Regions from separate parts of the Pantoea sp. C2G6 genome, predicted to be linked through region 3. Evidence: predicted binding sites of a transcription regulator. Region 3 holds the regulator's gene; each other region holds the start of a gene.
The links. Region 3 encodes PhoB, which activates phosphate uptake and scavenging genes when phosphate is short. Its sites were predicted from a motif close to CTGTCATAAAACTGNCNNAT; they were not measured.
Positions count from the first base shown of each region.

Region 1 (3,140 bases), on a different contig from region 3:
AGTCGCATCGGCGGATAACCAGTGCTCTGGCCTGCCGCCACTTTAAGGAGTCATTACCCATGAATGCTATACAGTTCCTGACCGATGAGCGCGGGAATCGCACTGGTGCTGTTATTCCCATTGAATTATTTAATAAATTAATGGCTGAAAGTCATTTAGAAGAGGCATTTGAGTCTGTTCCCTATAAAGCTGGCCCGGATGATGATGACCTCATTCCCCATGATGTATTGAAAATCAGTCGCAGACAGTTGGTTCCGTTGCATGTTGCCTGGCGCTTACACAGAGAAATGTCACAGGAAGAGGTTGCCAGGCAATTAGGTATCACCCAGGCGGGCGTATCGAAATTAGAGTCACGAAAAAAACCACAGAAACAAACGCTTGAGAAGCTGGCAGCGTTATATCGCTGCAAAACTACACAACTTTATATTGATTAAGTAGCCAAAGAAATAACCCGCGATTTCGCGGGTTATTTGATGGCTATCCGGCGAGGTTCTGTTTGTGCTTGTGTTCACTGACCATGGTCAGTAACAGCAGGATCACCGCCAGCACGCAGCCGACAATCATCACCAGGAAACCGCCGTCCCAGCCGAAGTAATCCACGGTGTAGCCGACAATGGCGCTGGCCGCGACCGAGCCGCCCAGGTAGCCGAACAGGCCGGTAAAGCCCGCTGCGGTTCCTGCCGCTTTCTTCGGTGCCAGTTCCAGCGCGTGCAGACCAATCAGCATCACCGGGCCGTAGATCAGGAAGCCAATCACGATCATACAGGCCATATCAACGCCCGGATTGCCCGCCGGGTTGAGCCAGTAAACCACGGTCGCAATCGTCACCAGCGTCATAAAGAAGACCCCGGTCGCGCCGCGATTACCCCGGAATACTTTGTCCGACATCCAGCCGCACAGCAGCGTGCCTGGTATTCCCGCATATTCATACAGGAAGTAGGCCCACGACGACTTATCCAGCGTGAAGTGCTTCACCTCTTTCAGGTAGGTCGGTGACCAGTCGAGGATGCCGTAGCGCAGCAGATAGACAAAGACGTTAGCCAGCGCGATGTACCACAGCAGCTTGTTCGGCAGCACATATTTCATGAAGATCTGCTTCGCGGTCAGCTCCTCTTCGTGGCTGGCATCGTAGTCGCGCGGATAGTCATTTTTGTACTCTTCAATCGGTGGCAGACCACAGGATTGCGGCGTGTCGCGCATCAGCGCAAAGGCCAGAATCGCAATGGCAATCGCCCCAAAAGCAGGCATGTAGAGCGCCGCTTTCCAGTCGTTAAACCACGCCATACCGAGCAGGAACAGCAGTGGCGGGATGCCGCCGCCGACGTTATGGGCGCAGTTCCACACCGAGACAATCCTGCCGCGCTCCTTCTGTGACCACCAGTGCACCATCGTCCGGCCACACGGCGGCCAGCCCATGCCCTGGAACCAGCCGCAGATAAACAGCAGCACGAACATCACCATGATGCTGGAGGTCGCCCAGGGAACGAACCCCATAATCAGCATCACCGTGGCAGCCAGAATCAGGCCAGCCGGTAAAAAGACCCGCGGGTTAGATCGGTCAGAGACCGAGCCCATGATGAACTTTGAAAAGCCGTAGGCAATGGAGATGCCCGACAGGGCAAAACCGAGGTCGCCACGGGAGAAGCCCTGCTCGACCAGATAAGGCATGGCGAGCGCGAAGTTTTTACGGACCAGGTAGTAGGCCGCGTAACCAAAAAAGATCCCGATGAAAATTTGCCAGCGCAGACGACGGTAGAGAGGATCGACGCGATCCTCTGCTACCTGCGCCTGGCGTGGTGCAGGTTTAAAAATACTCAACATGAGTGAGGCCCTCCAGGGCGCATTATGGTTTTACATTCCCAGCAGGTTGGGGCAAGAAAAAGGCAAGATAAAATGGCGGTGTGATGTTCCATTTCGCGCAAAGGATAGTGGTAGTTGCGCAACGTTACTGTGATGAATGACACATTTGTTACAGTTTTATTACAATATGGAGCGAAAGTGATCATTGGATGGTTTATTTCGCGCATTTTATCTGGCTGAAAACCCCTTCAAACGGTATTTATATCAGTCTGCGGTTACCGCATCTGCGGCCAGTCTGATTGCCTGGTCAGTAACCAGATGTCAACCAGATTTCGCAGCCTGATAGCGGCACATTGTTTACACTGACGGCCTGTTCATTTCGGGGTCGTTACCGTGTTCTTATTGATCGTTACCACCATTCTCTGGGCCTTTTCGTTTAGTCTGATTGGCGAATACCTTGCGGGGCAGGTGGATAGCTGGTTTTCCGTGCTGATGCGACTGGGACTGGCTGCCCTGGTCTTTCTACCCTTTTTGCGCTGGCGTGGCTATCGTCCTTCAACGCTGCTGCTCTACATGCTGGTGGGGACATTGCAGTTAGGGGTGATGTATCTGCTGAGCTTTGAGGCTTATCTCTACCTGAGCGTGTCGGAATTCCTGCTGTTTACGGTGATGACGCCGCTCTATGTCACGCTGATTTATGATCTGATCAGCCGCCGTCCGCTTCGTATTGGCTATATCTTCAGTGCGCTGCTGGCGGTCGGCGGGGCGGCCATTATTCGTTATGACAAAGTCAGCGACAATTTCTGGTTTGGATTGCTGTTAGTGCAGCTGGCAAATATCTGCTTCGCCGCCGGGATGGTGGGCTATAAGCGTTTGCAGGAGACCCGGCCGATGCCGCAGCACACGGCGTTTTCCTGGTTTTATCTGGGCGCGGTATTGATTGCGGTTATTGCTTGGGGTGTCTGGGGAAATCCACAGAAGTTACCGACCACCTCATTGCAGTGGGGCGTTCTGGTCTGGCTGGGAGTGGCGGCGTCAGGGCTCGGCTATTTTATGTGGAACTACGGAGCGACCCAGGTCGATGCCGGCACACTGGGTATTATGAATAACATGCACGTGCCCGCCGGGCTGCTGGTGAATCTGGCGATCTGGCAGGAGAAACCGCACTGGCCGAGCTTTATCGCGGGTGCGCTGGTGATCTTCGCCTCGCTGTGGGTGCACAGGCGCTGGGTGGTGGGGCGCAGTGACCGGTCATAAGCAGAGGCTGTAACAGGAGTGCGGCCTCCCGGTCTGGCGCGGCCGATCGCGGAGAGATTTCACATTTCTGTAGATCGGCCGGA
Region 1 is NZ_JBGMNJ010000015.1:91,969-95,108, forward strand. Features, by position in the region: gene ACCW71_RS17370 (helix-turn-helix domain-containing protein) at 60-434, shown strand; gene glpT (glycerol-3-phosphate transporter) at 478-1,821, opposite strand; gene ACCW71_RS17380 (carboxylate/amino acid/amine transporter) at 2,194-3,057, shown strand.
Region 1: the regulator PhoB is predicted to act here: its motif matches at 1,967-1,986, upstream of glpT (glycerol-3-phosphate transporter).

Region 2 (3,140 bases), on a different contig from region 3:
GTAGAGCGAGCCTGACAGCACGATACAGACCGGCAGTGTGAAGATCCACGCCATGGCGATGTTCTTGATGGTCCGGCTCTGCAATCCTCCGCCATCAACCAGCATGGTACCGGCAACGGACGAGGAGAGGATGTGGGTGGTGGAGACCGGCATCCCGGTATAGCTGGCGACGCCAATCGACAGCGCAGCCGTTACCTGAGCTGACATCCCCTGCGCATAGGTCATGCCTTTTTTACCGATCTTCTCACCGATGGTGGTAGCGACACGACGCCAGCCAATCATGGTGCCCACGCCCAGCGCCAGGGCAACCGCCACAATAATCCAGACCGGCGCATACTCGATAGTACCCAGCAGATCGCTCTTCAGCTTATTGAGGAAGCGCTGGTCATCCGGGGTGGTTTCCGGCAGCTTGGCCGCTTTGTCGGCGGTGTCAGAGATACAGAGCAGCAGACGACGCATCTGGCCGCGCTGTTCCACCGTCAGCTGATCGTAGCTTTGCAGGTTATTCAGCAGCAGCTGTGCGCGCTGTACCGCCTGTAATGCGCGGGCGCTGTCACAGTGGAACTCCTGCGGGCTGGCTGCTGGCACTTCTTCCGGGGTAGGCAGCTTCGGCGGTGCCATCTGGATAATGTGGGTCAGCGAGGCGTTGTGCTGCTGATAATACTGCTCCAGATGATTAACCGCGTCGCGGGTGCGGGTGATGTCGTAACCGGAGGCATTCATATTCACCACGAAACCGGCCGGGGCCACGCCAATCAGCACCAGCATGATCAGGCCAATCCCTTTCTGGCCGTCGTTCGCGCCATGTGAGTAGCTCACGCCGATGGCGGAGACAATCAGGGCGATACGGGTCCAGAACGGCGGCTTTTTCTTGCCGTCGATCTTCTCGCGGTCAGCGGGCGTCATATGGATGCGTGCACGCTTTTTGGTGCTGCTCCAGTAGCGACGCAGCATAAAGATTAAGCTGCCCGCGATCACCAGACCAACAATCGGCGACAGGATCAGTGAAAGGAAGATATTCAGCACTTTGGGGATGTTAAGCGCATCCACCACCGAGGTGCCGTTCATCAGGGCGTTGGTCAGGCCGATACCGATAATGGCACCGATCAGGGTATGGGAGCTGGAGGCCGGCAGACCGAGATACCAGGTGCCGAGGTTCCAGATGATCGCCGCCAGCAGCATAGAAAACACCATGGCGAGACCGTGGGCCGATCCGACATTCAGCAGCAGATCGGTGGGAAGCATATGAACAATAGCGTAGGCGACACTCAATCCACCGAGCAGCACGCCAAAGAAGTTGAAGACACCCGCCATAACCACAGCAAGCTGGGCACGCATGGCACGGGTATAGATGACCGTCGCAACTGCGTTGGCCGTGTCGTGGAAGCCGTTGATTGCTTCATAAAACAATACAAACAGCAGGGCAAGAACCAATAACAGGCCAGTACTGAGGTCTAGACCAGCAAACAGATGTAGCATAAACGTTACGCCATTTTTGGAGGACATGAACGCGGCGCATTATCCGCGACAACGTGCGGTATGGGAAAGTAAAATATAGCGCTAATTTTATCTTTCACCGCCCGGTTTGGGACTAAGCCGGTGAAAAAGGTCTATATATTAGTCGGTTACAATATGACACATTTACGGCAAATTTTTGACGCTGGCGTCTGTGTAAGCAGATCACTACAATCTGCGCCTTTCCCGTTAAGTGAGTGAGCCGCCGTGGAACAGTTTGACGTTATCATCATTGGTGCCGGTGCCGCCGGCCTGTTCTGTGCCGCCCAGGCCGGACAGCGCGGTCGCCGCGTATTGCTGCTGGATAACGGCAAAAAAGCGGGCCGTAAGATTCTGATGTCGGGCGGCGGCCGCTGCAACTTCACCAACCTCTATACCGAACCGGCGGCCTATCTGTCGCACAATCCCCACTTCTGTAAATCGGCGCTGGCGCGTTATACCCAGTGGGATTTTATCGATCTTGTCAATCGTCACGCTATCGCCTGGCATGAGAAAACCCTGGGTCAGCTGTTCTGTGACGACTCCGCGCAGCAGATTGTCGATCTGCTGCTGGCCGAATGTGACAAGGGCAACGTCACCCTGCGGCTGCGCAGTGAGGTGCTCAGTGTGGCGCGCGATGAGAACGGCTACACCCTGCAACTCAACGGCAGCACGGTGCAGGCGGAAAAGCTGGTGATTGCCAGTGGCGGCCTGTCGATGCCGGGCCTCGGCGCGTCGCCGTTTGGCTATAAAATCGCTGAGCAGTTCGGGTTAAGCGTTTTTCCGACCCGTGCCGCGCTGGTGCCCTTTACCCTGCACAAGCCGCTGCTGGAGCAGTTGCAGACTCTCTCCGGCGTGGCGCTGGAGACCACCATCGACGCTCAGGATGGCACCCGCTTTAAAGAGGCGATGCTGTTTACCCATCGCGGCCTGTCGGGTCCGGCGGTGTTGCAGATCTCCAGCTACTGGCAGCCCGGCGAGTTCGTCACTATCGATCTCTCACCCGCCACGCCGCTCGACGCCTTTCTGACGGCGCAGCGTGAGGCCCACCCCAATCTCAGCCTGAAAAACAGCCTGGCGAAAATCGTGCCGAAACGGCTGGTTGAGGTGTTGCAGGCGCTGAAGGTGGTGCCGGACATCACCCTGAAGCAGCTCAACAGTCGGCAGCAGGCGGAGCTGGTGCAGACGCTGCACGCCTGGCGCGTACAGCCCAACGGCACCGAAGGCTATCGCACGGCGGAAGTGACGCTGGGCGGGGTGGATACCACTCAGCTCTCCTCGAAAACCATGGAGGCCCGCGCAGTGCCGGGGCTCTATTTTATCGGCGAAGTGGTGGATGTGACCGGCTGGCTGGGTGGCTATAACTTCCAGTGGGCCTGGAGTTCCGCCTGGGCCTGCGCCCAGGCGTTGTAGACTACCAACGCTGATGCACGTGAGGCGCGATCTTCTGCTGATAGATCTGCTTCAATGCCGCCATGGTCTCGGCGGAGATCGCCGCGACGTCGCTGGCGCGGGCGTTGGCTTCAGCCTGTTCGCGGTTTTTCGCGCCAGGGATCACCACGCTGACCTCCTCGTTCATCAGGATCCAGCGCAGCGCGAACATCGCCATCGTGATGTCGCCCGGCACGTAGCGGCGAATCTCTTCC
Region 2 is NZ_JBGMNJ010000005.1:186,010-189,149, reverse strand. Features, by position in the region: gene pitA (inorganic phosphate transporter PitA) at 1-1,479, opposite strand, end outside; gene ACCW71_RS09555 (NAD(P)/FAD-dependent oxidoreductase) at 1,723-2,907, shown strand; gene ACCW71_RS09550 (aldo/keto reductase) at 2,909-3,140, opposite strand, start outside.
Region 2: the regulator PhoB is predicted to act here: its motif matches at 1,631-1,650, upstream of pitA (inorganic phosphate transporter PitA).

Region 3 (3,140 bases):
CTCAGCGCATGTTTGACAATCGCCAGCCCCAGCCCGCTGCCGCCGGTGGCGCGCGATCGCGCTTTATCGACCCGATAGAAGCGCTCGGTCAGACGGGGGATATGTTCCGCCGCGATGCCCGGTCCATTGTCACACACCCGGAAGGTCGCCCCCTGCTTACTGCGCAGCCAGCTGATGTCGATGCGGGTGCCGTCAGGGGTGTGATTGACCGCGTTGTAAACCAGGTTGGAGATGGCGCTGCGCAGCTGCTCATCGTTGCCAAAGACTTTCAGATGGGGATCGGTGTGGAAATGGATCTCGTGCCGGCCGCCGCTCAGCGTTGCGGCCTCATGCTGCAAGAGCTTCAGCATCACCGGCACATCCACCTTCTCTTTGAGATCGATCGCCGGTGCGGCTTCAATGCGCGACAGCGTCAGCAGCTGTTTCACCAGGCTGTCCATGCGGCGCGTCTGCTCCGACATGGTATGCAGCGCTTTACTGCGCGAAGGCTCGCTCATCACCGAGTCGTTCATCATCTCCAGATAGCCCTGCAACACCGTCAGCGGGGTGCGCAGTTCATGGCTGACGTTGGCAAAGAAGTTGCGCCGCGCGCCCTCCAGCTGATGCATCTGGGTGACGTCACGCGCCACCAGCAGCCACTGCCCTTCGCTGTAGGGCATCACGCGGAATTCCATATGAAATTTGTTGTTCAGCACCAGCGTCAGCGGCTTGTCGAAATCACGCTGGCGGATATAGCGGGAGAACTCCGGGTAGCGCAGCAGATTGAGGATATTCTGGCCATTATCCTCCGGCCAGCGCAGGCCAAGGTGCTGTTGCGCCAGCCCGTTGCACCAGAAAATGGTGCCCTCTTCAGTGGTGAGGATCACCGCGTCGGGCAGCGACTCCGCGCCGCTGCGAAAGCGCTTGATCAGATTGCCCAGTTCACGCCGCCGCCGCCGGTTACGCAGCTGCATCTGATAGAGCCCATAAAACAGCGGCTCCCAGCTGGCGCGTCCGGTGGGCGGCGTCATGGTGCGATCGAGCCACAGCCAGTGCGACAGCCGCATCAGATTATGGAAATGCCACAGCAGCACCGCCAGCACGCTCAGCAGCAGCAGCCACGGCAGATAGCCAAACAGCAGACCGAGCAGCAGCGCAGGCAGAGACGCCAGCAGCAGTTCTGTCAGTAATCTCTTCCAGGAGAGGCGTTCCAGCACGGTTAAGGCTCCGTTCAGTAGCGGGCAGAGAAACGATACCCTGTTCCGCGGACGGTTTGTACCATGCGATCGTGGCCGGAGATCTCCAGCGCTTTACGTAAACGGCGGATGTGAACGTCGACGGTGCGATCTTCCACATAAACATTGGTGCCCCAGACGTGGTTCAGCAGCTGTTCGCGGCTGTAGACCCGCTCCGGGTGGGTCATAAAGAAGTGCAGCAGCTTATATTCGGTCGGGCCCATCTCCAGCGGGGTGGTCTCGGACATCACGCGATGGGAAGAGGGATCGAGACTCAGCCCCTGTATCTCAATCACCTCCTCCACCGCCATCGGGGAGATACGGCGCATCACCGCTTTGATCCGCGCCATCAGCTCTTTCGGCGAGAATGGCTTGGTAATGTAATCGTCAGCCCCCACTTCCAGCCCGCGCACCCGGTCCTCCTCTTCACCGCGCGCGGTGAGCATCATCACCGGAATGTCGCGGGTCATCGCTTCGCGCTTCAGATGCTTGATAAACTGAATGCCGCTGCCGCCGGGTAACATCCAGTCCAGCAGAATCAGATCGGGCCAGGGTTCAATCAGCTTGCCCACGGCGCTGTCATAATCTTCCGCCTCGATTGGCTGATAGTCGTTCTGCTCCAGAACAAAACACAACATTTCTCGGATGGGGGCTTCATCTTCCACAACCAAAATGCGCTTAGCCATTATTACTCCTGCTGATTATGACGGCTGTCACTGAGATTCGCGGCGCCATTATGCGTCAGATTTGTGACACTTTTATGAAAAACATAACCTGCCTGTAACCACGCAGGTAATCATTTATGACAGCGCCGCGACAATTTTTCGCTTTGGCGGCAGAGCCAGTATAATCGCCGGGCGAATCACAACGGCAGGGACTCTTATGCGCATCATTCATACCGCGGACTGGCATCTGGGGCAGTTCTTCTACAACAAAAGTCGGGCCGCGGAGCATCAGGCGTTTCTCGACTGGCTGTTGATCCAGATTGAACAGCATCAGGTGGATGCACTGATCATCGCGGGCGATCTGTTTGATACCGGCACGCCGCCCAGCTACGCGCGCGAAATGTTCAACCGCTTTGTGGTGGCGCTGCAACCCACGGGCTGTCAGCTGATTGTGCTGGCAGGCAATCACGATTCGGTGGCGACCCTGAATGAGTCGCGCGAGCTGCTCGCCTGCCTCAACACCAGAGTGATCGCCGCCCCGCAGGAAAATGAGGATCTGCTGCTGCTCACCACCCGCCACGGGGAGCCGGGCGCGCTGCTGTGCGCCATTCCCTATCTGCGGCCGCGCGATATTCTGCGCAGCCGGGCGGGCCAGTCGGGCCGCGATAAACAGACCTCACTGCTGGAGGCGATCGCTCACCATTATCAGCAGCGTTTTGAGGCGGCAAAGGCGCTCGGCTATGGGCTGCCGGTGATCGCCACCGGCCATCTCACCACCGTCGGCGTCAGCCAGAGCGATTCGGTACGCGACATCTACATCGGCACGCTGGACGCCTTCCCCGCCAGCGCCTTTCCGGCGGCCGACTATATTGCGCTGGGCCATATCCATCGCGCCCAGCGGGTGGCGGGCAGCGAGCATATCCGTTACAGCGGCTCGCCGATCCCGCTGAGTTTTGATGAGCTGGGCAGCGAAAAAAGCGTCTTTCTGCTGGAGCTGAGTGCCAGCGGTCTGCAATCGGTCACGCCGCTGGTGGTGCCGCAGAGTCAGCCGATGCAGGTGTTGAAAGGATCGCTGGCGCAGATTGCTGAACAGCTCAACGCCTTCAGCGCGCTGCCGCTGCCGCTGCCGAAACCGATCTGGCTCGACATCGAAGTCACCACCCAGGAGTACCTCAGCGACCTGCAACGTCAGGTGGAGAGCCTGACCGCCACGCTGCCGGTCGAGGTCCTGCTGTTACGCCGCAGCCGCGAGCAGCGGCAG
Region 3 is NZ_JBGMNJ010000006.1:141,230-144,369, forward strand. Features, by position in the region: gene phoR (phosphate regulon sensor histidine kinase PhoR) at 1-1,196, opposite strand, end outside; gene phoB (phosphate response regulator transcription factor PhoB) at 1,211-1,900, opposite strand; gene sbcD (exonuclease subunit SbcD) at 2,097-3,140, shown strand, end outside.